Regions from separate parts of the Bradyrhizobium sp. SPXBL-04 genome, predicted to be linked through region 3. Evidence: predicted binding sites of a transcription regulator. Region 3 holds the regulator's gene; each other region holds the start of a gene.
What was found. Region 3 encodes PhoB, which activates phosphate uptake and scavenging genes when phosphate is short. Its sites were predicted from a motif close to TGTCATNNANCTGTCAT; they were not measured.
Positions count from the first base shown of each region.

Region 1: the regulator PhoB is predicted to act here: its motif matches at 3,436-3,452, upstream of phnF (phosphonate metabolism transcriptional regulator PhnF).
Region 2: the regulator PhoB is predicted to act here: its motif matches at 2,635-2,651, upstream of ACNJX8_RS27405 (Orn/Lys/Arg decarboxylase N-terminal domain-containing protein).

Region 1 covers NZ_CP182472.1:786,226-792,513, forward strand. Annotated here, with positions in the region: gene phnD (phosphonate ABC transporter substrate-binding protein) at 1-718, shown strand, start outside; gene phnE (phosphonate ABC transporter, permease protein PhnE) at 811-1,695, shown strand; gene phnE (phosphonate ABC transporter, permease protein PhnE) at 1,692-2,540, shown strand; gene phnF (phosphonate metabolism transcriptional regulator PhnF) at 2,673-3,401, opposite strand; gene phnG (phosphonate C-P lyase system protein PhnG) at 3,559-3,972, shown strand; gene phnH (phosphonate C-P lyase system protein PhnH) at 3,977-4,585, shown strand; gene ACNJX8_RS03600 (carbon-phosphorus lyase complex subunit PhnI) at 4,589-5,689, shown strand; gene ACNJX8_RS03605 (alpha-D-ribose 1-methylphosphonate 5-phosphate C-P-lyase PhnJ) at 5,686-6,288, shown strand, end outside.
Region 2 covers NZ_CP182472.1:5,747,249-5,753,536, forward strand. Annotated here, with positions in the region: gene ACNJX8_RS27395 (FAD binding domain-containing protein) at 1-181, shown strand, start outside; gene ACNJX8_RS27400 (xanthine dehydrogenase family protein molybdopterin-binding subunit) at 189-2,393, shown strand; gene ACNJX8_RS27405 (Orn/Lys/Arg decarboxylase N-terminal domain-containing protein) at 2,696-5,053, shown strand; gene ACNJX8_RS27410 (GNAT family N-acetyltransferase) at 5,060-5,638, shown strand; gene ACNJX8_RS27415 (hypothetical protein) at 5,643-5,855, opposite strand; gene ACNJX8_RS27420 (hydroxyacid dehydrogenase) at 6,030-6,288, opposite strand, start outside.
Region 3 covers NZ_CP182472.1:8,263,761-8,270,048, reverse strand. Annotated here, with positions in the region: gene pstC (phosphate ABC transporter permease subunit PstC) at 1-54, shown strand, start outside; gene pstA (phosphate ABC transporter permease PstA) at 56-901, shown strand; gene pstB (phosphate ABC transporter ATP-binding protein PstB) at 898-1,716, shown strand; gene phoU (phosphate signaling complex protein PhoU) at 1,728-2,444, shown strand; gene phoB (phosphate regulon transcriptional regulator PhoB) at 2,460-3,167, shown strand; gene ACNJX8_RS39360 (GcrA family cell cycle regulator) at 3,426-3,938, opposite strand; gene ACNJX8_RS39355 (aspartate aminotransferase family protein) at 4,407-5,615, shown strand; gene argF (ornithine carbamoyltransferase) at 5,615-6,288, shown strand, end outside.

The DNA of each region.
Region 1 (6,288 bases), 1.2 Mb from region 3:
CGCCGTCATCGAAGGCCAGCGCGCCGGCAACATCCATATCGCCAGCTACGGCTCGGCCTCGTTCGCGCGCGCACGTTTGACCGGCGTCAAGACCGATGCCTTCGCTAACGACATCAACGCCGACGGTTCGACCGGCTACTACTCCGTGTTCTTCGTCAAGGCGAGCAGCGCCTACAAGAAGGTCGATGACCTCAAGGGCAAGAATCTCGGCCTCGTCGATCCGAACTCGACTTCCGGAAACAATGTGCCGCGCTTCGAGCTCGACAAGATGGGCATCCACGATGCCGACAGCTATTTCAGCAAGGTCGTCTTCACCGGCAGCCACGAGAACGCGATGCTGGCGCTGGCGCAGGGCACGGTCGACGTTGCCGCCAACCAGTGGACCAGCGATGACGATTCGACGCTGGCGCAGATGCTGACCAAGGGCATGCTGAAGAGTGCCGATGGCTCGGCGATGAAAAAGGACGATTTCCGCATCATCCACAAGTCGGCGCCGATCATCAACGGCCCCTACGCCTACAACTCGGATCTCCCGGAAGATGCCAAGGCCGCCATCGCCAAGGCGTTCTTCGACGCTCCGAGCAAGGACAAGGCGGCATTCGACCGTCTCTCCGACGGCCAGAAGAAGGGTTTTCATCCCGCCACCACCAAGGACTGGGATGGCACGATCGAGCTGATCAAGTTCGTCGATGCGCTGCGTAAGAAGAAGGCGTCCTGATCTCAGGACGAGCTACTCGAGCCGGGTCGACGGACCCGGCTCTTTCTCTTTTTACAGGCCATTCTCTCTTACAGGCCACTCTCCCTGACAAGATGACCGCCGCGGTTTCGATCCTCCCCGAGCAGCAGCTTGCCGTGCTCAACGCCGCCTATCGCCAGGCGGTCGCGCGCAGGCGATGGCGTCTGCTGGTGGGAGCCGGTATCTTTGCCGCAGCGCTGGTTCTCGCCGCGATCGGCGCCGAAGTGAATTTGCGCACGCTGTTCACCTATTTCGGCAACTTCATCAGCTATTTCGACCGCGTCCTCACACTCGACAGCGGCCAGCGGGTCTGGACCGATGTCGGCGAGTGGCTGTGGGGCTGGCGCAAATGGCTGAGGATGCTGGGCGAGACCCTGCTGATCTCCTATGTCGGCACGCTGATTGGCGCGACCTTCGCCTTTGCCCTGAATTTCTTCGCGGCGGAGAATACCTCGCCCGCGCCCTGGCTGCGCTTTGTCGTGCGTCGCCTGCTCGAATTCGCCCGCACCGTTCCCGGCATCGTATTCGCGCTGGTGTTCGTCATCGCCTTCGGACTCGGACCCATGGCCGGCGTGCTCGCGATCGCGATCCATTCCACCGGCGCGCTCGGCAAGCTGTTCTCGGAGATCGTCGAGAATGCCGACATGAAGCCGGTCGAGGGAATCCGCTCGACCGGCGCGAGCTGGCTCTCCTGCATGCGCTTCGCCGTCGTGCCGCAGGTCACCGCGGGTTATGCCAGCTACGCGCTGTTGCGCTTCGAGATCAACGTCCGCGAAGCCTCTGTGATGGGTTTTGTCGGCGCCGGCGGCATCGGCCAGGAACTCGTGGTCGCTATCCGCAAGTTCTATTACTCCGACGTCAGCGCGATCCTGCTCACCATCATCGTCACCGTCTTCATCATCGACATCGCCACCGGCTGGCTGCGCGGCCGCCTGTTCGGCAAGGAGGCGCGGACGTGACGAAGCCGCAGCAGGTCGACACGCGAGAGATCCGTGCGCGCTACCCCGATGTATTCGACCGGCCGGCCTCGGCGCGGCTTGCAACGCCCGCGATGATCGTCGCGGCGTTTGCGATCCTCACTTACGGCCTGGTCGATCTCGACTTCTCGCCGTCGCGGTTCCTCGCCGGTCTCAGCCAGCTCGGCTGGATCAGCCTGATGATGATCCCGCCCGATCCCGGCTCCTCGCTGCCGGTCTATCTGAAAGCGCTGGGCGAGACGCTGTCGATCGCGCTGCTGGGCACGACGCTCGCCGCCCTGTTCGCGCTGCCGGTCAGCCTGCTGGCCGCGCGCAACGTGGTGCCGTCAATCATCCTGCGCTTCCCGGTTCGCCGCTTCCTCGATTCGATCCGCGGCGTCGACACGCTGATCTGGGCGCTGGTGTGGATCAATGTGGTCGGGCTCGGCCCGTTCGCCGGCGTGCTCGCCATCGCCGTGTCGGATTTCGGTGCCTTCGGCAAACTGTTCTCGGAGGCGATCGAGGGCGCCGACCAGAGGCAGGTCGAAGGCATCCGCGCCTCCGGCGGCAGCACGCTGCACGAGATCCGCTTTGGCCTGCTGCCGCAGGTGCTGCCCGTGATCGCCGGCCAGGTGCTCTACTTCATCGAATCCAACACGCGCTCGGCCACCATCATCGGCATCGTCGGTGCCGGCGGCATCGGCCTCCAGCTCGCCGAGCAGATCCGCGTGCTGGAATGGCAGAAGGTGTCGTTCCTGATCCTGATGATTTTGATTGCGGTTGCTGCGATCGATTTCATCTCGGGCAAGCTGCGCTTTGCGATTATCGGGCGAAGGGCTGTCGCTTAATCACCGCTGCCGTAGGGTGGGCAAAGCGAAGCGTGCCCACCGCTTCTCGCGAATCTTGGAAAGATGGTGGGCACGGCGCAAGTGCGCCTTTGCCCACCCTACGGCTCCGGTTTCGCGGAGAGAGCTCCGCTGCTACGACTCCACCAGAAACTCCACCCGCTCCGCCGCGAACCGCGAATGCTTCGTCACCAGCGGCTTGCCGTCAAGAGCGTGGTCGGTCGCATCGACCACCAAGATCGGACGTCCCAGCGCAAGATCGAGCCGGGCGGCGTCGGTCGCGTCGACGATGCCGGCGGTGATCCGGGTCGCGCCGCGGCGGTAGTCGCGAATGCCGTAGTGCTCGAGCAACTTCGTCATCGAGCGCGTCGTGGCGAACACGGCGCCTGCGCCCGGAAACAATTCCGCCGACAGCCAGGTGGTAGAGACGCAGATCGGCGTGCGGTCGGCGAGGCGGATCGCCTCGATCCGCACCAGCGGCGCACCGGTCTTCAAACCCAGTTCGCGCGCCAGCTCCCGGGTCGCGACGTCATCGGAAGCTTCGATCAGTTGGCCACGCGGCTCGCGGCCGCCGGCGCCGACGATCTCGGAGAAGCGCGTGCGCGAGCGCAGCGGATAGGCGAGCTTCTGCGCCTCGACATAGGTCCCGCTGCCGCGCTCGGCGCGCACGAGGCCGCGCTCGGCAAGCGCGGCCAGCGCGCGCCGCACGGTGTGGCGATTCACGCGGTAGGTTTCGGCGATCTCCATCTCGCCCGGTAATTTGTCGCCGGCGGCAAAGCGGCCGTCGGCGATGCCGCGCTCGATGCCGTCGGCGACGAGGCGCCACAGCGCGACGCCCGACGATGCAGTGTCTTGCATGCTCATATCGCCGGTCAGCCTAGCCCAGAAATCACGCCTTTGTCACGAAACAGTCATGGCGCTCCACTATGGAGTTGTCTAGTATCATAGACAACTTAGAATCGGCAAGATCGGTGAACCGGTGACCCAACACAACAATCAGCAAGCCCAGCGCAAGGCCGCGATGGCCGTGCTGGCGCACGCGGAGGCGGGCGAGATCGCCGCTCGCCTCCGCAACTTAGCCCTGCCGGCCCATCAGGATCTGCGCGAAGGCGAAAACGGTCTGGTCATGCTGCGCGGCCGGGTCGGCGGCGACGGTGCGCCGTTCAACCTCGGCGAAGCCACGGTGTCGCGCGCGGCGGTCCGGCTTGCCAGCGGCGAGGTCGGCTTCGGCTACACCCTTGGCCGCGATGGTGAGAAGGCGCGGCTGATCGCGCTGTGCGACGCGCTGGTGCAGTCCTGCGATTTCGACGCAGCCGTCGAGCGCGACGTGATCGCGCCGTTGCGCGAGCAGCTTATGACGAGGCGCCAGCAGGTGGCGGCGAAGACTGCCGCAACCAAGGTTGATTTCTACACCATGGTGCGCGGTGAGGGGTGAGGTCATGACCACGATTGCGGAACTGCCGCCGGGGTTCGCCGATAAGGTGTTGTCGGCGCAATCGACCTTCCGCTCGGTGATGGACGCGATGGCGCGGCCGGGCTCGGTCCAGCGTATCGTGCCGACAGCCGGAACGCCCCATACGATGATGCGCGGCACCGCCGCGATCGCGCTGACGCTGTTCGATCACGACACGCCACTCTGGCTCGATGCGTGCATGGCGCAAAATTCCGACGTGGTGAAGTGGCTCAGGTTCCACACCGGCGCGCCGGTGGTGCAGGACACCTCGATTGCGAGCTTCGCGCTGATCGGCGATGGCGCACTGCTTCCGCCGTTCGAGCGCTTCGCGCTGGGCACCAACGAATATCCGGATCGTTCGACCACACTGATCCTGCAGGTCGAGAGTCTGGGCTCGGGACGCGGCTTCGAGCTGCGCGGGCCCGGCATTGACGGCGTCGCCACGCTCCAGGCGTCGGTCAAGCCGTTCGACCTGTTCGAACGCCTGCGGTTCAACGAGGCGCTGTTTCCGCGCGGCCTCGATGTGGTGCTGGTCGCCGATGATGCCGTGGTTGCGATTCCGCGCACCACGCGCGTCGCGAACAAGGGAAGCTGAAGCATGTATGTCGCAGTCAAAGGCGGCGAACGCGCCATCGAGAACGCTCATCGCCTGCTCGCCAATGCGCGGCGCGGCGACCAAAGCGTTCCGGAAGTCACGCTCGACCAGATCTCGGAGCAGCTCGGCCTCGCCGTCGACCGCGTCATGAGCGAAGGCTCGCTCTACGACCGCGAGCTCGCGGCGCTTGCGATCAAGCAGGCGCGCGGCGATCTGATCGAGGCGATCTTCCTGGTCCGCGCCTTCCGTGCCACGCTGCCGCGTTTCGGCGCGAGCGAGCCGGTTGACACCGGCGCCATGCGCGTGCAGCGGCGGGTGTCCTCGACCTTCAAGGACATTCCGGGCGGCCAGATCCTCGGGCCGACCTTCGATTATACCCACCGCCTGCTCGATCCCTCGCTCGCCGAAGGCTTTGTACCGGAAGCACCGGCGATAGCCGAAGCCTCGACCGCGGCGACGCCGCGCGTGACGGATATTCTCGGCCGTGACGGACTGATCGAATCTTCGCCACAGGCCGAGGACGGCGCCGGCGTCGGCGATCTCACCCGCGAGCCGCTGAATTTTCCGGCGGACCGCGACCTGCGCCTGCAAAATCTGGCGCGTGGCGACGAAGGCTTTCTGCTGGCGATGGGCTATTCCACCCAACGCGGCTATGGCCGCAACCATCCCTTCGCAGGCGAGATCCGCTTCGGTGAGGTCGAGGTCGAATTCTTCGCTGAAGACGTCGGCTTCGCCGTGCCGCTCGGCTCGATCGAGCTCACGGAGTGCCAGATGGTCAACCAGTTCAAGGGATCGGCGACGGAAGCGCCGTGCTTCACCCGTGGCTATGGCCTCGCCTTCGGCCAGAGCGAGCGCAAGACCATGTCGATGGCGCTGGTCGACCGCGCACTGCGTGCCCGCGAACTTGGCGAAGAGGCGCTCGCCCCGGCGCAAGATGAAGAATTCGTGCTGTCGCATTCGGACAATGTCCAGGCGACCGGCTTCGTCGAGCATCTCAAGCTGCCGCACTATGTCGACTTCCAGTCCGAGCTCGGCCTGCTCCGCAAGCTGCGCCAAGAATTTGCCGAGGCCAATGCTGAGCCCATGAAGGAGGCCGCGGAATGAACGCGCCCGCCTACAACTTCGCCTATCTCGACGAGCAGACCAAGCGGATGATCCGCCGTGCGATCCTCAAGGCGATCGCGATCCCCGGCTATCAGGTGCCGTTCGCCAGCCGCGAAATGCCGATGCCCTATGGCTGGGGCACCGGCGGCGTGCAGGTCACCGCCGCGATCCTCGGTCCCGAGGACGTGCTGAAGGTGATCGATCAGGGTTCCGACGACACCACCAACGCGATCTCGATCCGCAAGTTCTTCGCCAAGACCGCGGGCGTCGCCACGACGACGGCGACGATTGATGCGACCGTGATCCAGACCCGTCACCGCATCCCGGAGACGGCGCTGAATGAAAACCAGGTGCTGGTCTATCAGGTACCAATCCCGGAGCCGCTGCGCTTCCTCGAGCCGCGCGAGACCGAGACGCGGCGCATGCATGCGCTCGCCGAATATGGCCTGATGCATGTGAAGCTCTATGAGGACATCGCCCGCTTCGGCCATATCGCGACCGCCTATGCCTATCCGGTGAAGGTGAACGCGCGCTATGTGATGGATCCCTCGCCGACGCCGAAATTCGACAATCCCAAGATGGACAATTGCCCGGCGCTG
Region 2 (6,288 bases), 2.5 Mb from region 3:
GCGCGGCCAGGCGGCAACGCCGGACCATTTTGGGCACGCCGCAGATCTGTTGCTGCAGGGAGCAACCGCTCGCTCACATAACGGCTTCAAGATCGAACTCGCGCGCCGAGCCGTCGTGCGTACGCTGATGCAGGCCGCAAGCGCCACACCGCAATCACAAGCTTACAAGAAGATCGCGTGAGGGCCCGATGAACGCCTATGTCGGAACACCAACCTCCCGCGTCGATGGCCGGGCCAAGGTCACCGGCGCCGCCAAATATGCCGGCGAATTCGCCGCAGACCATCTCCTGCATGGCTTCGTCGTCGAGGCCACCATTCCGCGCGGGCGCATCGCTCGGCTTGACCCCAGCGCGGCGCTGAAGGTGAAGGGCGTGGTCGACGTGCTCACCCATGCTCATCGCCCGCCCCTCGCCGACAAGGACGAAGCCTGGAAGGACGAGGTGGCACCGGAGAAGGGCTCGCCCTTCCGCCCGCTCTATGACGACAGGATCAAGTTCAACGGCCAGCCGATCGCGCTGGTCGTGGCGGAGGATTGGGAAACCGCCAAGTTTGCCGCAACCCGCGTTCGCGTTGAATACAAGCAGGAGGCGTTTGCGACCGATCTCGAATCCGAACGCGGCAAGGCTGCCAAAGTGGATCAGCCGCACAAGCCACGCGGTGACGCGGCAGCAGCGCTGACGCGGGCGGCCGTCCATCACGAGGCGGACTATGTCATTCCGAGCGAGCATCACAACCCAATGGAGCTGTATGCGACGACGGCCGTCTGGGACGGCAACGGCAGGCTTACAGTTTATGACAAGACCCAAGGCGTGCAGAACGTCCAGAAGTTTCTCTGCAGCGTTTTCGGAAAGAAGCCGGACGACATCCGCGTGCTCTCGCCCTATGTTGGCGGCGCCTTCGGCTCCGGTCTGCGGCCGCAATACCAGGTGGTGCTGGCGACGCTCGCCGCGCTCGCGCTCAAGCGGCCCGTCCGTGTCGTCCTGACACGGCAGCAGATGTACGGCCTGGGCTATCGTCCCATGACCATCGAGCACGTTGCGCTTGGCGCAAAGCCGGACGGCACGCTCGATGCCGTCACCCACGAAGCCATTGCCGTCACCTCGCGGTTTGAGGATTTCTCGCGCAACGATACCGGCTGGGGGGAGCAGCTCTACAAGAGCCACAACAGCCGCCTCTCCCATAAGCTCGTCCACCTCGACGTCGCCACCCCCTGCGACATGCGCGCGCCGGGCGCGGCATCGGGCGTCTGCGCGCTCGAATGCGCCATGGACGAATTGGCCGTCGCGCTCAAGCTCGACCCGATCGAGCTGCGGCTGAAGTGCTACTCGGATCGCGACCAGAGCGGGGACCTGCCCTACACCAGCAAGCAGTTGCGCGCATGCTACGCCAGGGGCGCAGAGGCCTTCGGCTGGGCCCGGCGCAATCCCGCGCCGCGCTCCATGCGCGACGGCAACGACCTGGTCGGCTGGGGCATGGCGACAGGCGTCTGGGAGGCGCTGCAGATGCCGGTCGCCGTCCGCATCGTGCTGACATCGAACGGCCATGCCGAGGTCTCCTGTGCCGCATCTGATATCGGCACCGGCACCTACACCATCGTGTCGCAAGTAGCGGCCGATGCCCTCGGGCTGCCGATCGAGAACATCAGCGTCAAGCTCGCGGACTCGACCCTGCCGCAGGCGCCGGTGGAAGGCGGCTCGTGGATGGCCGCCTCGAGCGCGCACGCCGTGTTAGGAGCGGCCGAGGAGATTCGCCGGGAGCTCGCGCGTCACGCCAAGGCGATGACTGCCTCGCCACTCGGCGGCGTCGATGCGTCGGACCTCATTCTCGTCGACGGAACTATCGCCAAGGCCGGCGACAGGAACCGTGCCGTCTCGATCGCCGATGCAATGCGCCACAGCAAGCTCGAGCGGATCGAAAGGGAGAAGCTCAACGAGTTCGCCGAGGACAAGTCGCATGCCCGCAACACGCATTCGGCGGTTTTCGCCGAGGTGAAGATCGACGAGCAGCTCGGCGTCATCCGCGTCGCGCGGGTCGTGAGCGCGGTCGCCGCCGGGCGCATCCTGAACACCAAGACGGGCCGCAGCCAGATCATGGGCGGCGTGGTCTGGGGAATCGGAATGGCGCTGCACGAGGAGACGGTGATGGATCACCGCTTCGGCCGCATCATGAACGCGAATATCGCCGAGTACCACATTCCCGTGAATGCCGACATTCACGACATCGACGTCATTTTCGTCGACGAGCCCGACGACCGGATCAACAGGCTCGGCGTCAAGGGCCTCGGCGAGATCGGCATCGTCGGCGTGCCTGCGGCGATTGCGAACGCCGTCTATCATGCCACCGGCAAGCGCATCCGGCGCTTCCCGATCACGCTGGACAAGCTGATCGACTGAGCGGGCGCGTCGTCGTGCTGTTTGCGACGAGTATCTCCACACGAGCCCGAATAGATGATCGTCACCCTGAGGTGCCGATATGCGGTGCGGACGCACCGCATATCGGCCTCGAAGGGCGACAGCCCAGCCGCTGCATCCCGGCCGTTCATCCTTCGAGGCTCCCGATAGGGCGCTCCGCGCCCCATCGCTCGCGCCTCAGGATGACGGATCGAGTTTAGGCGCCGCAGGCCGGTCTCGCTCCTGTCATCCAGCTGTCATCGAATGTGCCGAGAGCTGTATCTCTCGCACATTCGGGACCCGACATGGACTATTTCAAGCGCTTCAACTTCCTGTTCGCCGCACCTGTATTCGACGCCGACGATCTCGAAGGCGTCCGTTTCAATCAGATCATCGAGGAGATCCAGCGCTCCGGCTTCGAGGTGGTCCGAGCCCGCAAGCTGGAGGATGCCGAGATGGCGGTGCAGACCGATGCCGCGATCGGCTGCATGGTGGTGGACTGGGGCAAGAAGGGCCTCGAGGGCAGGACCTCGGCGCTGATCAATCTGATGCGGCGCCGGGGCCTCGATTTCCCCATCATCCTCTTGATCCGTCGCAAGCGGTTCGAGGATTTGCCGGTCGAAGTGCTCGATTTCATCGACGGTTATGTCTTCCTGTCGGAGGAGACGCCGACCTTCATCGCCAAGAACCTGATCAGCCGGCTGAAGCAATATGCCGAGACGCTGAAGACGCCGTTCTTCGGTGCGCTGGTCGACTATGCCGAGGAAGGCAACCAGCTCTGGACCTGTCCGGGGCACAACGGCGGCGTGTTCTACAACCGCAGCCCGATCGGGCGCGTCTTCGTCGAGCATCTCGGCGAGTCCGTATTCCGCGACGACCTCGACAATTCCGTGCTCGATCTCGGCGACCTCCTCACCCATGAAGGGCCCGCGCTGAAGGCGCAGAAGGAAGCTGCCCAGATCTTCGGCGCGGAGAAGACTTATTTCGTGCTCAACGGCACCTCGACCTCGAACAAGGTCGCGCTCGGCGCGCTCGTCACCGATGGCGACCTCGTGCTGTTCGATCGCAACAACCACAAGGCCGCCCATCACGGCGCACTGATGATCAATGGCGGTGTCCCGATCTACGTGCCGACCATCCGCAACGCCTGGGGCCTGATCGGCCCGATGCGCTGGGACATGCTCGACGAGAGGGCCTTGCGCGAGACGATCCGCAATCACCCGCTGGTCACCGACAAGGACGCCTGGCGCAAGGAGCGGCCGTTCCGCGTCGCCGTGGTCGAGCAGTGCACCTATGACGGCTCGATCCACAGCGCCGACATGATCCTGAAACGGATCGGCCATCTCTGCGAGTACATCCTGTTCGACGAGGCCTGGGCCGGCTTCATGAAATTCCACCCGCTCTATGCAGGCCGCTTCGCCATGGGCCTGGCCAACCTTCCGCCCGAGGCGCCCGGCATCATCGCGACGCAGTCGACCCACAAGCAGCTCGCAAGCTTTTCGCAGGCATCCCAAATCCACATCAAGGACCGCCATATCCGCGGCCAGAAGCGGCGCGTCGAGCACCGCCGCTTCAACGAGAGCTTCATGCAGCACGCGTCCACGTCACCGTTCTATCCGCTGTTCGCCTCGCTCGACGTCGGCGCACAGATGATGAAGGGGCGCTCCGGCGAAGTGCTGTGGGACGACACGATCCGCCTCGGCATCGAGCTGCGCAAGAAGATCCGCGCGATGCGCCGGGAGTTCGAGGAGAAGGAGCAAAATCCGGATCGGCGCTGGTTCTTCGAGCCGTTCGTGCCGGATCGCGTCGCCATTCCCGATGTCAGCCGCCCTGGCGCTGCGCACAACGTCGCGTGGGAAACGCTCTCGACCGACGAGCTCGCCACCAATCCCGCGCTGTGGCAGCTCTCCCCCGACAGCACCTGGCATGGTTTCCCCGGCCTCACCGAAGGCTTTGCCATGACCGACCCGAACAAGCTGACGCTGCTGACGCCTGGTTTCGATCGCAGCACCGGCGCCTATGCCGAGCACGGCATCCCCGCACCGGTCGTCGCGCAATATCTGCGCGAGAACCGCATCGTCCCCGAGAAGAACGACCTCAACTCCCTGCTCTTTCTGCTCACGCCCGGCGTCGAGGCCAGCAAGGCCGGCACGCTGATCTCCGGTCTCGTCGCGTTCAAGAAGCTGCACGACGACAATGCGCTTCTGGCCGACGTCATCCCTGAGTTCAACCAGCGGCGGCAGGCGCGCTATGCCGGCGTGCGACTGCGCGACCTCTGTGGCGAGATGCACCGCTTCTTCCGCGCCGCCGATGTCAGCGCGCTCCAGGCGCGGCAGTTCATGCCCGAGCACATGCCTGAGATAGCGATGCCGCCCCGCGAAGCCGCGCGCTATCTGTTCCGCAACGACGTCGATTATCTGCCGATCGAAGCGATCGCGGGCCGCATCGCCACCACGCCCTTCGTGGTCTATCCGCCCGGCATCGCCACCATCGTTCCGGGCGAAAGGCTTACGGAACGAGCCAAGCCCATGATCGACTATCTCAGGATGTTCGAGACCTGCTTCAACACGTTCCGAGGATTCGATGTCGAAATCCAAGGCGTCTACAAGGAGATCGATGCGAACGGCCGCATCGGGCTCTATACTTATGTCGTTGCCGAGTAGGTGCCGATGAACGAAACAGCGATCGCGCACACAGGTGACGAACAGGTCCGGATCCGCGCCTCACGCGAAAGCGATGTCGAGGCGATGCTGGCGATCTACCGCGATCACGTCCGCAATGGCGTGCCGCGCGATGTCGAGGGAACCGGCGCGCCCGAGCCGGACGATCTGCGCGACCGACGCAAGAACCTGAAGCAGACCCGCCTGCCGCATCTGGTCGCGACCTCTCGCGGCGAAGTGGTCGGCTATGCCTATGCCGTGCTGTTCCGCAAACGGCCGGCCTATCGCTACACCGCCAAGCATTCCATCTACGTCCACCACAGGCATCTCGCCCGCGGGATCGGACGGCTGCTGCTCCAGGAACTGATCGATGCCTGTGCGGCGGCCGGATTCCGCCAGATGATCGGCTATATCGATGCCGACAACGCGCCCTCGCTGGCGCTGCACGAGAAGTTCGGCTTCGCGCGCGCCGGCCTGCTCTGCGGCGTCGCCTATCGCCACGGCCGCTGGTCCGATACCGTGATGGTGCAGCGGTCGCTCGGCGCGGGCACGACAGCACCTCCGCCCATCACGGCGCCCGGCCGGTAGGCTTTCACGACGGAAAATCGGCCGGTCTGACCTGGATGCGGTCGGCATGCAGGGACCAATGATGCAAGGCTTGATCCTTGCAGAACTTCGCCTTGGCCCGCTCCTTGGCCTCGTCCTCGTCGGCGGCGTCGATCTCGAGCGTCCCCTGGCAGACCTCGATCTGCCGGCCGTACTGACCGAGCACGTCCTTCATGAACCTGACGACATAAGTTGACATGGGACCTCCTGGTGCCCCCGGTCAGCCCCGGCGGCACTCTAATCCCATTTAGGCCGGACAGGGAAAGGAGATTTTGACGCGGATCAAGGTCGGGACGCTGTTTTCTTCGCTCCGTCATTCCGGGGCGGCTCGCAGGGCCGAGCCCGGAATGACGAGGAAGAGAAGGTAGCTGTCCTATCCCGGCGTCACGCCGAACGCCTGCTTGAAGCGATCCGCATAGTGCGGCCAGACCTCGGGATTGATGATGCGCGGCGGGCGCTTGCCGTCCAGCACATCCAGCACCTGCTCGGCGGCGATGCGGCCCATGTTCTGGCGCGCCTCGATCGTCACGCCGGCGGTATGGGGGCTCGCCAGCACGTTGTCGAGCTGGAGCAGCGGATGCTCCGGCGGCGGCGGTTCCTTGGACCAGACGTCGAGGCCGGCGCCGGCGATG
Region 3 (6,288 bases):
CTCGCGGCCGCGCGGCTGATGCTGCTGCGCCTGGAACAGAAGGCGGGGAAGTGACATGAACCCGATTTACGCACGCCGCCGCCGCACCGACATCGTCATCCGCGGGCTCTGCATCGCCGCCGCCGCCTTCGGCGTCACCTGGCTCGCGCTGATCCTGATCACGCTGCTCTACAACGGCCTTAGCGGCCTGAACCTCCAGGTCTTCACTGAGAACACGCCGCCGCCCGGCGCGTCCGAAGGCGGCCTGCTCAACGCCATCGTCGGCTCGCTGATCATGACCGCGCTCGGCGTCGGCATCGGCGCGCCGCTCGGCCTGTTCGCCGGCACCTATCTCGCCGAATACGGCCGTAACGACAAGCTGACTTCGGTGATCCGCTTCATCAACGACATCCTGTTGTCGGCGCCCTCGATCATCATCGGCCTGTTCATCTACGGCGCCGTGGTGGTGCCGATGCGCGGCTTCTCGGCGATCGCCGGTAGCCTCGCGCTCGCCGTGATCGTCATCCCGGTGGTGCTGCGCACCACCGAGGACATGCTGCTTCTGGTGCCGAACGCGCTGCGCGAGGCGGCCTCCGCGCTCGGCTTGCCGCGCTCACTGGTGATCAAGCGCATCGCCTACCGCGCCGCGCGCTCCGGCCTCATCACCGGCGTGCTGCTCGCCACCGCCCGCGTCGCGGGCGAGACCGCGCCGCTGCTGTTCACCGCGCTGTCGAACCAGTTCTTCAGCCTCGGCCTGAACAAGACGATGGCCAACCTGCCCGTGACCATCAACAATTTCGTGCAGAGCCCCTACGCCTATTGGAAGCAGCTCGCCTGGAGCGGCGCACTGCTGATCACGCTCACCGTGCTTGCCCTGAACATTGGCGCCCGCATCCTCGGTGCCGAGAGGACCGCAAAATGACCGACCTGTCCGTATCCGTGAGTTCCAACGGTCACCTGGCCTCGCATCCGCTGCCGGAAGCGCCCGCCAAGGTGACGGTGCGCAACCTCAACTTCTATTACGGCGAGCATCACGCGCTGAAGAACATCAACCTGACGCTCGGCACCAACCGCGTCACGGCCTTCATCGGCCCGTCGGGCTGCGGCAAGTCGACCCTGCTGCGCATCTTCAACCGGATGTACGACCTCTATCCGGGCCAGCGCGTGACCGGTCAGCTGATGCTCGACCAGACCAACATCCTCGATCCCAAGCTCGACCTCAATCTGCTGCGCGCCCGGGTCGGCATGGTGTTCCAGAAGCCGACACCGTTCCCGATGACGATCTACGAGAACATCGCCTTCGGCATCCGCCTCTACGAGAAGATCTCGAAGTCCGAGATGGACGACCGGGTCGAGAAGGCGCTGCGCGGCGGCGCGCTGTGGAACGAGGTCAAGGACAAGCTCAACGCCTCGGGCCTGTCGCTCTCCGGCGGCCAGCAGCAGCGCCTCTGCATCGCCCGCACGGTCGCGGTGCGGCCTGAAGTAATCTTGTTCGACGAGCCCTGCTCGGCGCTCGATCCGATCTCGACCGCCAAGGTCGAGGAGCTGATCCAGGAACTGTCCGAGAACTACACGATCGCGATCGTCACCCACAACATGCAGCAGGCGGCGCGCGTCTCCGACAAGACCGCCTTCATGTATCTCGGCGAACTGATCGAGTTCGACGACACCAGCAAGATCTTCACGTCGCCGAGCGACCGGCGTACGCAGGATTACATCACCGGCAGGTTCGGCTGAGGAGACGGGAAATGGGTACTGAACATACCGCAAAGGCCTTCGACACCGACCTCCAGGAGCTCACCCGCCTGGTCGCCGAGATGGGCGGCATCGCCGAGCGCATGATCGTCGATTCCGTCGACGCGCTGATCCGCCGCGACGTCGCGCTCGGCCAGCGCGTCGTCACCACCGACGCCGAGCTCGACGCGCTGCAGAAGCGCATCGAGGAGCGCGCCGTGCTCACCATCGCCCGCCGCCAGCCGATGGCGGTGGATCTGCGCGAGATCGTCGGCGCCATGCGCGTCGCCACCGATCTCGAGCGCATCGGCGACCTCGCCAAGAACATGGGCAAGCGCGTGGCGGCGCTGGAGACGGACTTCCATCCGCTAAAACTGTTTCGCGGCCTGGAGCACATGACCGACCTCGTGCAGCAGCAGGTCAAGTCGGTGCTGGACGCCTATGCCGCGCATGATCTGCCGGCGGCAATGGCGGTGTGGAAGGGCGACGAGGAAGTCGACGCCATCTGCACCTCGCTGTTCCGCGAGCTCCTCACCTACATGATGGAGGATCCGCGCAACATCTCGTTCTGCATCCATCTGATGTTCTGCGCCAAGAACATCGAGCGGATCGGTGACCACGCCACCAACATCGCCGAAACAGTGTTCTACATGATCGAAGGTCAGGCGATCACCGACAAGCGGCCGAAGGGCGATATGACGACCTTCGCCACGACGGTACCGAATACCTGAGGGAGCGACGACAACATGGGCGCACGCATCATGGTGGTTGAGGACGAGGAAGCTCTCACCGAGCTTCTCCGTTACAACCTCGAAGGCGACGGCTATGACGTGGAGACGGTGATGCGCGGCGACGACGCCGACACCCGCCTCAAGGAACACATCCCCGATCTGATCGTGCTCGACTGGATGCTGCCGGGACTATCAGGCATCGAGCTGTGCCGGCGGCTGCGCACCCGTCCCGAGACCAAGCAACTCCCGATCATCATGCTCACCGCGCGCGGCGAGGAGAGCGAGCGGGTGCGGGGTCTTGCGACCGGCGCCGACGACTACATCGTCAAGCCGTTCTCGGTGCCGGAGCTGCTCGCGCGCGTGAAGGGGCTCTTGCGACGGGCAAGCCCGGAGCGGCTCGCCACCGTGCTCGCCTATGGCGACATCGAGCTCGATCGCGACAAGCGCCGCGTGGCGCGCTCTGGCCGGCCGATCGATCTCGGCCCGACCGAATATCGCCTGCTGGAGTTCTTCCTGGAGCATCCCGGCCGCGTGTTCTCGCGCGAGCAGCTGCTCGACAGCGTCTGGGGCCGCGACATCTATATCGACGAGCGCACCGTCGACGTCCATATCGGACGCCTGCGCAAGCTGCTCAATCTCGGCCGCGAGCAGGACCCGATCCGCACCGTCCGCGGCGCCGGCTATGCGCTGGATGATCGGTTTGCGAAGGCGGAGCAGACGTAAGTTAGGCGGTGTTGCTTTAGCAGGCGGGCGGCTGCCACACTCTCACTGTCGTCCCGGACAAGTGTAAGCGCAGATCCGGGACCCATAGCACAGGGAGTGATTGTTGCGCTAAAAAGGTAACTCCGAGTCCCCGTAGCCACAGCTTGCGGTGGCTGTGGGTCCCGGATCTACGCGCGCTTGAGGCGCGCTTGTCCGGGACGACATCGGATTTGTAGAGCCGCGATCGCACGACGGCTCATTTCTGGTCTCAGAACAAACTCACCGCGTGCTCGGCTTGGCCGGCGCCCGCCGGCGATCCGCGGCCGGCTGATAGGCGACGCGCGAGTGCTGGGCACAGTAGGGCAGGCCGGACAGCGCCCTGCCGCCGCAGAAGAAGAAATCCGGGCTCGATGGATCGCCGACCGGCCAGTGGCAGGTTGCCTCGTTCAATTCCAGCAGCGACAGCCGCTGGCTCATCGGCACCACGTTGTCGTAGGTGACCGGTTCGGCCTCCACCTCGACCTCGAAGGCCTGCGCCAGCGCGGTGTTGCCGCGCGAGATCGGCCGGGTCACCCGCATCATGTGCTGTGCTGGGCGCGCCTTGCGCGGCCGCGGCGCGGCCGAAGATGGGCTCTTGGCGCGGCCCGACAGGCCGAGCCTGTGCACTTTGCCGATCACGGCATTGCGGGTCACATTGCCGAGCTCGGCCGCGATCTGGCTGGCCGAAAGTCCGGCCTCCCAGAGCTTTTTCAGCTGCTCGACGCGATCGTCGGACCAGGTCAAAACCGTCATTGCACCCTTTCCCTCGCTGCGCGCCACCATCCTGGGGCCTCACAGCGAATGCCTAAGCCTTGAAAAACCCGTGCCGCCAGAATCCCTTAAGGCTCGCCGGGCGCGCTACTGACGCCCGAACGTTTACGCCGGTACATGAGGACTTAGAGGATCAGAACCGCTGCACGAGATGTCGTATCTGACAGGCCAAACGCTACAATATGGCGTGACTCCCGCGCAAGAGTCCGCCGACTCGCTTCCACATGTTCCGTGGTGAAAACCCCGCAAAATCGGCACCGCAAGACTACGGATTCAGCGTTTCGCGAGGCTTTCCAGGCGGCATTGACACCGGTCTTGCCAGGCATAAGATAGTGGCGCGTGCCGCCCTTAAAAGGCGGCACGTTTCGTTTTCCGGACCGGTCAATGGTGCGCTGCGCAAGGCACGCCAGGCAGGTCTCAACATCCAAATGCAACATCCAAGTGATGGTCATGACCAACAGCGCCGCGCCGCATCTGCTTCCCGTTTTCGCCAGGGCCGACCTTGGTTTCGAGCGCGGCGAAGGCTGCTGGCTGATCGCGACCAATGGCGATCGCTATCTCGATTTCACGTCGGGCGTTGCGGTGAACGCGCTCGGCCATGCTCATCCCGCGCTGGTCAAGGCATTGCAGGAGCAGGCGACCAAGCTCTGGCACATGTCGAACCTGTTCCAAAGCCCGGACGGTGAGAAACTGGCGGCGCGCCTGTGCAGCGAAAGCTTCTCCGACTTCGTGTTCTTCTGCAATTCCGGCGCCGAAGCGCTGGAATGCGTGATCAAGGTCGTGCGGCGCTATCACGCCGCCAAAGGCCATCCTGATCGCTATCGCATGATCACCTTCGAGGGTGCCTTCCACGGCCGCACGCTGGCGACGCTGGCTGCGACGGGCTCGGCAAAATATCTCGAAGGTTTCGGCCCGCCGATGGACGGCTTCGACCAGGTCCCGCATGGCGATATCGAGGCCGTGAAGAAGGCGATCGGTCCGCAGACCGCCGGCATCCTGATCGAGCCGATCCAGGGCGAGGGCGGTGTGCGTTCGTCGACACCCGCCTTCCTCAAGGCGCTGCGTCAGCTCTGCGACGAGAAGGGCCTGTTGCTCGCGTTCGACGAGGTGCAGACCGGCATGGGCCGCACCGGCGATCTGTTCGCGCATCGCCGTCTCGGCGTCACGCCCGACGTGATGTCGCTGGCAAAGGCGCTCGGTGGCGGCTTTCCGATCGGTGCTTGCCTTGCGACCGCGGAAGCGGCCTCCGGCATGACACCCGGCTCGCACGGCTCGACCTTCGGCGGCAATCCGCTCGCGATCTCCGCTGCGAACGCCGTGCTCGACGTCATGCTCAAGCCCGGCTTCTTCGACCACGTGCAGAAGATGTCGCTGCTGCTCAAGCAGAAGCTCGCCTCCGTGATCGATCGTCATCCTGATGTCGTCAGCGAAGTGCGCGGCGAGGGTCTCCTGATCGGCATCAAGGCGGTCGTGCCTTCGGGTGATCTCGTTGCCGCCTTGCGCCACGAAAAACTGCTCACCGTCGGCGCCGGCGATAATGTCGTGCGCTTCCTGCCGCCTCTGATCGTCACCGAAGCCGAGATCGAGGACAGCATCGGGCGGCTCGAGCGCGCCTGCACGGCTATCTCGTCCAGTCAGACCAAGCGGGCGGCAAGCTGATGAGCAAGTCGCCAAAGCACTTCCTCGACATCAACGAGCTCCCGCTGTCGGAGCTCAAGCGCATGCTCGCCGCATCCTCCGCCATGAAGGCGAAGCAGAAGGCGCATCAGCCGGTCAGGCCGCTCGAAGGCAAGACGCTGGCGATGATCTTCGAGCGCCCCTCGACGCGGACGCGGGTGTCGTTCGACGTCGCCATGCGCCAGCTCGGCGGCGAGCCCATCATGCTCACCGGTGCCGAAATGCAGCTCGGCCGCGGCGAGACCATCGCCGACACCGCACGTGTGCTGTCGCGCTATGTCGACGCCATCATGATCCGCATCCTCAATCACGAGGCACTGCTTGAGCTTGCGGCCTATGCGACCGTGCCCGTCATCAACGGCCTGACGCGCCGTTCGCACCCTTGCCAGGTGATGGCCGACCTCATGACCTACGAGGAGCATCGCGGTCCGATCGAGGGCAAGACGGTGGCCTGGACCGGTGACGACAACAACGTGCTGGCGTCCTGGGCCCACGCCGCCGAGCGCTTCAAATTCCAGCTCAACGTCGCAACGCCGCCGGAGCTCGCCCCGAAAAAGGCGATGCGCGACTGGATCAAGACGACCAATGCGCCGATCGTGCTTGGCACCGATCCGGAGGCCGCCGTGCGCGGTGCCGATTGCGTCGTCACCGACAC